Regions from separate parts of the Paenibacillus sp. FSL L8-0502 genome, predicted to be linked through region 3. Evidence: riboswitches for the same ligand, from Rfam matches in the RefSeq annotation. Region 3 holds a riboswitch; each other region holds the start of a gene.

Region 1 (2,270 bases), 1.9 Mb from region 3:
ATGGCTCCAGCGGCGAATAGGCCGTTCACCATATGCTCATCATCCCAGCCGAACCGTTCCTGCGCACTGATGAACACACCAGGGATAACCCCACATGAGCCTGCGGTAGGAGTGGCGACAATGCGACCCATGGATGCATTAACCTCCGACACGGAGAGGGCATAAGCCATGGCGAGCGCGGAGGCATCACCGGAGCAGGTCTCCCCTGACCGCAGATACTCGGCCAGGCGCTTGCCGTCGCCGCCCGTCAATCCACTGCGGGATACGGTGTCTTGTGTCTGACCGCGATGAACGGCTTCCTTCATGATTTCATAATAATCAGACATTTGGCGAAAGATTTCTTCCTCCGTTGTATTCGTTTCTTGTACCTGCTCTTGAATCATCAAGCGGCCAATCGTGGTGGATTCTTCAGCGCATAAAGCGCTGATCTCATGCAGATGGCTAAACCGCATCGGATTCAGCTCCTTTTTTCAAATTAATCATCTTAATTTCATACATATGAGGTAAAGAACGCAGTTCCGCAATCAGTTCAGCTGGAGCAGAACTGTCCGTTTCAATGGCGGTGAGTGCTTCACCATCCCGGCCTTTGCGATCTACGTGCATATAGGCAATGTTAATGTGGGCCGCGCCCAGCGCTGAAGTTATTGCGCCCAATGTACCGGGCTTATCCGAGTGGAGAAGCACCAGCGTAGGCAGCTCCCCGGTCAGATTGACCCGGAATTCGTTGAGTTGCTGGACATGGATGCTGCCGCCGCCGATGGAGGAGCCCAGCAGTGTGCGCTGATCCTCGCCCTTCCACAACTCGAAACGGACGGTGTTCGGATGAGGAGCGGGGAGTCCACTGACGGCGAATTCCACGGTCATCCCGGCTTGCTCGGCCCATTGCTCGGCATCTGGAATCCGGTGATCGTCCGTATCGTAATTAAGCAGTCCTGCGATGAGCGCCAGATCCGTACCGTGTCCTTTATACGTATCGGCAAAGGAGCCGTACAGTGTCATACGGGCACGGTCAGGCTGCGCCCCGAGCCAGTGCCGGGCAACGCGTGCGAGTCGCACCGCGCCTGCGGTGTGTGAACTGGAAGGTCCGGTCATGGCCGGGCCGATAATAGAAAATACATCTTTGAAACGCATGGTGTGGCCCCCTGTATGTTCTAATACCATACTATATGGTATTTCCGCGTCTTTGCGCGGTTATGACGGTTCCTAATGCTGACGCACAATGTGAGCACAAAAAAGGACAGGATAAGGAAGTTTCCCTTATCTCTGTCCTCGTTACCTGAGAGTTTCGTGCGGTGTTCTTACCGCCTTACCCCTTGGGTGGCTTGCGCTCTCTCCAGAGTTGCGTCAGATGACGATACATGGACCTGAGAGATTATCCGCCAGCCGGGTGCTGGCGTCTTGCTCCTTCGGTGCCGCCAGAGTGTAAGCCCCCTGGACAGACTCTCCCGTCATCTTCATTCGCGTATACCGTTCTACATGTCTTTCTTAGCGTAATGTATGACGTGCTCGGTGTCAATCACAGGGTTTAATTTTTACATAAACAGGTGCATTTCCAATAAAAAAGATTAAAGTTTACATAATTACGGATGAAATCAGGAAGGAATTAGAAGATTGGCGGCTAATCTGATAGAGGACAAGTACATTTATGGAAATCATAGGAGGGATATTGACGTATGGTAAAAGGCTTGCGGTTCACAGGTTCACGCTTAAAAGGGATGCTGCATCTAGCAGCGATCGTTTCACTGCTGATCGGGATCTTCGTTCCGTTCGGTCAGGTCAAGGCAGAGGGAGCATTGACAGTAGCCGAAGCACTTCAGGGCCAAAGCAGTGGAGGTACGGTGACGGTAGAAGGTTATATCGTCGGACATGCTACCGGATCGAAAACGGCTAACTTTTCTTCTCCGTTTGCGAATGATTTTAACGTACTGATTGCTGACCAGGCTAATGAACGTAGCACTTCTAATCTATTGGATGTACAGCTGACATCCGCGTACAGAGGGCAATTTGGACTGTCAGGCCATCCTGAGCTGATCGGCAGCAAAATCCGTGTGACGGGTACACTTGGCGCCTACAATAATTTTGGTGGAGTGAAAAGCCCAAGCGCTGTTGAACTGGTGAACGGAAGCGAGCCAGGGGAACCTGGTGAACCTGAACCTGGCAACCCGGGTCAACCCGGTACTACATTGCCGGATGGAAAAGGCAAAAAGGTGCTGTTCGATAATACGCACGCACAGACCGCTGGTGCAGCAGATTGGGTCATTGAAGGCGCC
Region 2 (2,270 bases), 160 kb from region 3:
TTCTGCGAATACCGGATAATGGGCGCGTGGGATACCGCGGTCCATCATTTCTAGCCCGATCAATTTACGAGGAACCCCTTGTTCTTTTTGACGCTGAAGTGCTTCTCTACCGATAAAATCTCCTTTATTCAGCTTGACGAAGAAACCCAGACCGGCTTCGAGTGGTGAAATTGTGGCAGATAACTCCTGTCCGTATAGCGGCAACCGAGCCTCAAAGCGTAGTGTATCGCGAGCACCAAGTCCAGCGGGAATCAGCCCATACGACTCACCGGAACGAAGCAAACCCTCCCATACGGCGGGTGCTTCCGCGGCAGGTACGTAAAATTCAAAACCGTCTTCGCCCGTATATCCGGTTCGTGAGACGAGTGCTTTTGCTCCGAACAATGGCACGTTCTCATGAAAGTGGAAAGATGCCAGATTCGTAATATCCGTATCTGCCACGGCTGCGGCAATACGTGCTGCTTCCGGTCCCTGCAATGCCAGCAATGCTATTGCATCAGACACATTCTCCATGTGAACGGATGCAGGCACATGACGAAGTAACCAATCCCAATCCTTATCAATGTTGGAGGCGTTCACAACGAGCATGTAGCGTTCCGGTCCTTTGCAGTAAACAAGCAGGTCGTCTACTACACCTCCATCGGGGTAACACAGGAGTGAATATTGTGCCTGACCTGGTTCCAACTGGCTGACATCATTCGTGGTCACCCTTTGTAGAAAAGCTTCGGCCTCTTTGCCTTCAACCAAAAACTCACCCATATGCGATACATCGAATAAACCCGCACGTTGCCGGACGGCCTCATGCTCCTTTTGAATGCCGCTAAACTGAACGGGGAGCTCCCAGCCTCCAAAGTCAATACAACGAACCCCAGACTGCGTCCCGTAGGATGAATATAGCGGTGTTTTTCGCAAATTAGTCATGTTTCCACTCCTATCCGGTGTAATCGGCTAAACAAAAAAGACAGGCCGAAAAAAACGTATAGACAGCAGTCTATACTCTTTTTTCAGCTCTGTCCTTGATACCAGAAAGTTACCCCGGTATGTACCGGGTTTCCTCTTGGGTGATCCGCTCCAATAGCGAATGCTCTCCAGAGATGCGTCCGGCAGAGGTCCTTTTGCCTGAGAGATTCACCTGCAATGCAGGCTTACTCCTTCGGCGCTACCTTCGGGATCAGCAGTATATTACCTGGCTTTGCAGATAACAACTTGATCCGATTCGCGTGCACAACTGTCTCACAAGCGGCAACAGCTATGCGAATCTTTTTGGCAGTCTCTCCCTCTGCGTTCATCCGCGTTTGCAGTTGTCGGGTGTTTCTCAAAGTATTTGCTATAACCCATTAATACGCAAATTCATTCAAAATGTCAATAAAAATGTCATCAAAAACAATAGAAAAAACATTTAATATATAAATAAGGATATGTAAGCGTTTGTTATAAATTATTATATTTTTATATAGAGCGCTATAGGAGGTAATATGAAGTATTTTTGTTAGTATTATTGACATGAGTGTTCTTATTGTCATAATCTTAACCTGTCTAATACAGGTGAGCAAATGCGATTTTATTCATATGGAAGTGAGGGGAACAGAATGGGTGAAGTGAAGCAGCAACTTTGGTATACAGACGAACATGAGTGGGTTCAGCGGACAGAGAATGGAACGGTGCGGATTGGTATTACAGACTTTGCACAGCACCAACTGGGTGATATTGTTTTTGTAGAATTACCTGAGGCGGGAGTAACGATTGAGCAGGGAGCGGAGATCGGTACGATTGAATCGGTGAAGACGGTATCCGACCTTTTTGCTCCGGTGACGGGAACCATATTAAAAGTGAATGAAGCGCTGGAAGGTACACCTGAGCTAGTGAATGAATCTCCATATGACAAAGGTTGGATGGTAGAAGTAGAGATGGATAAAGATGTGGAGGAATCATTGGGCAAACTACTGTCGGCGGATCAGTATGAGCAGTTGATTTCGGAGTAATAAATAGAGCAATGCAGCATGAAATAATAGCGTGTTATTCGGAATTTTATATTGATTTTTAATTGAATAAGAGCATCGTTAGTTTGCTCGATTTTTGTATAAAATAGTCGCTATGATTTGACGTAGCGGCTATTTTTTTGTCTTTTTTATGAAAACGTAATTACGTGTGTTGTTCTGATATAGTGGGTTGTCCCCATATAGGAATCATACATAATCCAGCGCGGTTTTTCGACTAATTTCTATAGCTACAGGTCATATTAAGAAGAATTATGCAGGTATAATATCTTC
Region 3 (2,270 bases):
CTGGGGATGGCAGATCGATCCGATCGGCCTGCGTGTTACACTGAATACGTTTTATGATCGCTATCAAAAGCCTCTGTTCATCGTGGAAAATGGCTTGGGTGCATATGATAAGGTGGAAGAGGACGGCTCTGTGCATGACACGTATCGCATTGATTACTTGCGTCAGCATATTGTCCAAATGAAGGAAGCGATTGCCGACGGTGTTGATCTGATTGGTTACACCAACTGGGGCCCTATCGACCTTGTGAGCATGTCTACTTCCGAAATGTCCAAGCGCTACGGATTTATTTACGTTGATCTGGATGATGACGGTAACGGAACGCTCAAACGCTCCAAAAAAGACTCTTTTAACTGGTATAAAAATGTGATAGCAACCAATGGTGAAGAATTGTAATTTCATATCGTCTCGGGCGGGTATAGCAGAGGACATCCTAAGGATGCAATCTGCTGTACCCGCTTTTTTGATAGACATAATAATATTTCAGAGGGCTTCACAAACTTTTCACTTGTAATAAGCTGAAAGTTTTCTGTATAATGAATAAAAATTTCATATGTCTGGTTGATGTTTGCGGGAGATGGAACGAAAGTTCCGACCGAAGGGGCAAAACTCTCAGGTGCTTAGGCTGTTTACAGCCACAAGCGGGGACCGTAAACGGACAGAACTCTGGAGAGACCCTTAATTGGGCGCCGAAGGTGCACCGCAGAGAACATCTGCTTAAACTCTCAGGCAAAAGGACAGAGACGCGAATAACCTGTGACAGGGAATGCCCTAGGCTTTTTTATGAGCTATTAGAGGCAGAAACCTGCACAAGATGGTTGTATTTTTTCGTGCCTTTAACCTCTCCAGGAGTCGAATCAGCTGATTTGACTCTTTTTTGTTTTCTAATATGTTGGAGGAGCGGGTTGAAAATGAATTTGGTACATGTGTTAGAAACGATTGACAGCTGGATATGGGGAGCGCCGCTTCTTATTCTCGTGATGGGCACGGGGTTGTGGCTAACGATCCGCTTGAAGCTGCTTCAGGTTATTCGATTGCCTTTGGCGCTCAAGCTAATTGGTAAAGCGCCGGACGAAGGTAGCGGAGATGTAAGCAGCTTCGGTGCATTGAGTACGGCACTGGCAGCTACTGTAGGTACAGGAAGTATTGTTGGCGTAGCGACAGCGATCAAGCTGGGTGGGCCCGGTTCATTATTCTGGATGCTGGTTGCAGCTTTTTTCGGGATGGCAACCAAATATGCGGAAGGATTATTATCCGTTAAATACCGTGTTAAAGACCGGAACGGACAATTTTCGGGTGGTCCGATGTATTATATTGAAAATGGACTTGGCCGCCGTTTCAAGCCGCTGGCGATGTTGTTTGCCTTTTCTGGTGTTCTTGTAGCCCTATTTGGAATCGGTACTTTTCCGCAAGTAAAGGCTATCGTTTCTTCGACGGAAAGTAGCTTTGGAGTGCCAACGGTAGTTACAGCGATCATTATTTCCGTGTTAACTGCTGTTGTTACGATTGGAGGACTCAAAAGTATTGCCAAGGTATCCACAAAGATTGTTCCATTCATGTCGGGGCTCTATATCGTAGTTTGCTTAATTGTACTCATTAAGTTTGCAGGAGAGCTTCCTCATGCGATTGCTTTAGTATTACAAGGGGCCTTCTCGACCACATCTGCAACGGGTGGATTTGCCGGAGCGACGATTATGTTGGCGATGCGAAGTGGAGTTGCCAGAGGTATTTTTGCTAATGAAGCCGGTTTGGGAAGTGCGCCAATTGCAGCAGCTGCTGCTAAGACGAAATGGCCTGCAGAACAAGGGTTGATATCCATGACAGGCGTATTTATCGATACGATGATTATTTGTAATCTGACGGGATTTACGTTGCTGGTTACGGGAATATGGAGTGGAAATGACGATGGAGGTCTGATGACCCAGCATGCGTTTTCCAGTGCCTTTCCGGCTGGTGCAGAACTCGTGACGATTAGCCTTATTTTATTTGCATTCACAACGATACTGGGCTGGAATTACTACGGGGAACGTTGTGTTGAATATTTACTGGGTGTCAAATGGATTAAACCATACCGTTATTTGTTCATCGCACTTGTGGCAGGAGGTGCGTTCATCAAGTTGGAAGCCATTTGGCTGCTGGCAGATATCTTTAACGCAATGATGGCTTTCCCGAACCTGATTGCACTGCTTGGTTTGTCAGGCATTGTCGTTGCAGAAACCCGAATCTATATGGATTCTCTGAATTCTAGTAAGAAAAAGGGCATTCTTGCAGG

Evidence for each region. Region 3 has a riboswitch for glycine ahead of NSQ57_RS19020 (sodium:alanine symporter family protein). Riboswitches for the same ligand answer to the same signal wherever they lie in the genome.
Region 1: it holds a riboswitch for glycine, as region 3 does, so the genes downstream of both, sdaAB (L-serine ammonia-lyase, iron-sulfur-dependent subunit beta) here and NSQ57_RS19020 (sodium:alanine symporter family protein) in region 3, are expected to answer to the same signal.
Region 2: it holds a riboswitch for glycine, as region 3 does, so the genes downstream of both, gcvT (glycine cleavage system aminomethyltransferase GcvT) here and NSQ57_RS19020 (sodium:alanine symporter family protein) in region 3, are expected to answer to the same signal.

The regions. Positions count from the first base shown of each region.
Region 1 is NZ_CP151958.1:441,509-443,778, forward strand. Features, by position in the region: gene sdaAA (L-serine ammonia-lyase, iron-sulfur-dependent, subunit alpha) at 1-452, opposite strand, end outside; gene sdaAB (L-serine ammonia-lyase, iron-sulfur-dependent subunit beta) at 442-1,131, opposite strand; glycine riboswitch at 1,254-1,347, opposite strand; gene NSQ57_RS01990 (DUF6359 domain-containing protein) at 1,674-2,270, shown strand, end outside.
Region 2 is NZ_CP151958.1:4,210,942-4,213,211, reverse strand. Features, by position in the region: gene gcvT (glycine cleavage system aminomethyltransferase GcvT) at 1-921, opposite strand, end outside; glycine riboswitch at 1,098-1,289, opposite strand; gene gcvH (glycine cleavage system protein GcvH) at 1,590-1,982, shown strand.
Region 3 is NZ_CP151958.1:4,375,790-4,378,059, reverse strand. Features, by position in the region: gene NSQ57_RS19025 (glycoside hydrolase family 1 protein) at 1-394, shown strand, start outside; glycine riboswitch at 560-636, shown strand; glycine riboswitch at 655-749, shown strand; gene NSQ57_RS19020 (sodium:alanine symporter family protein) at 910-2,270, shown strand, end outside.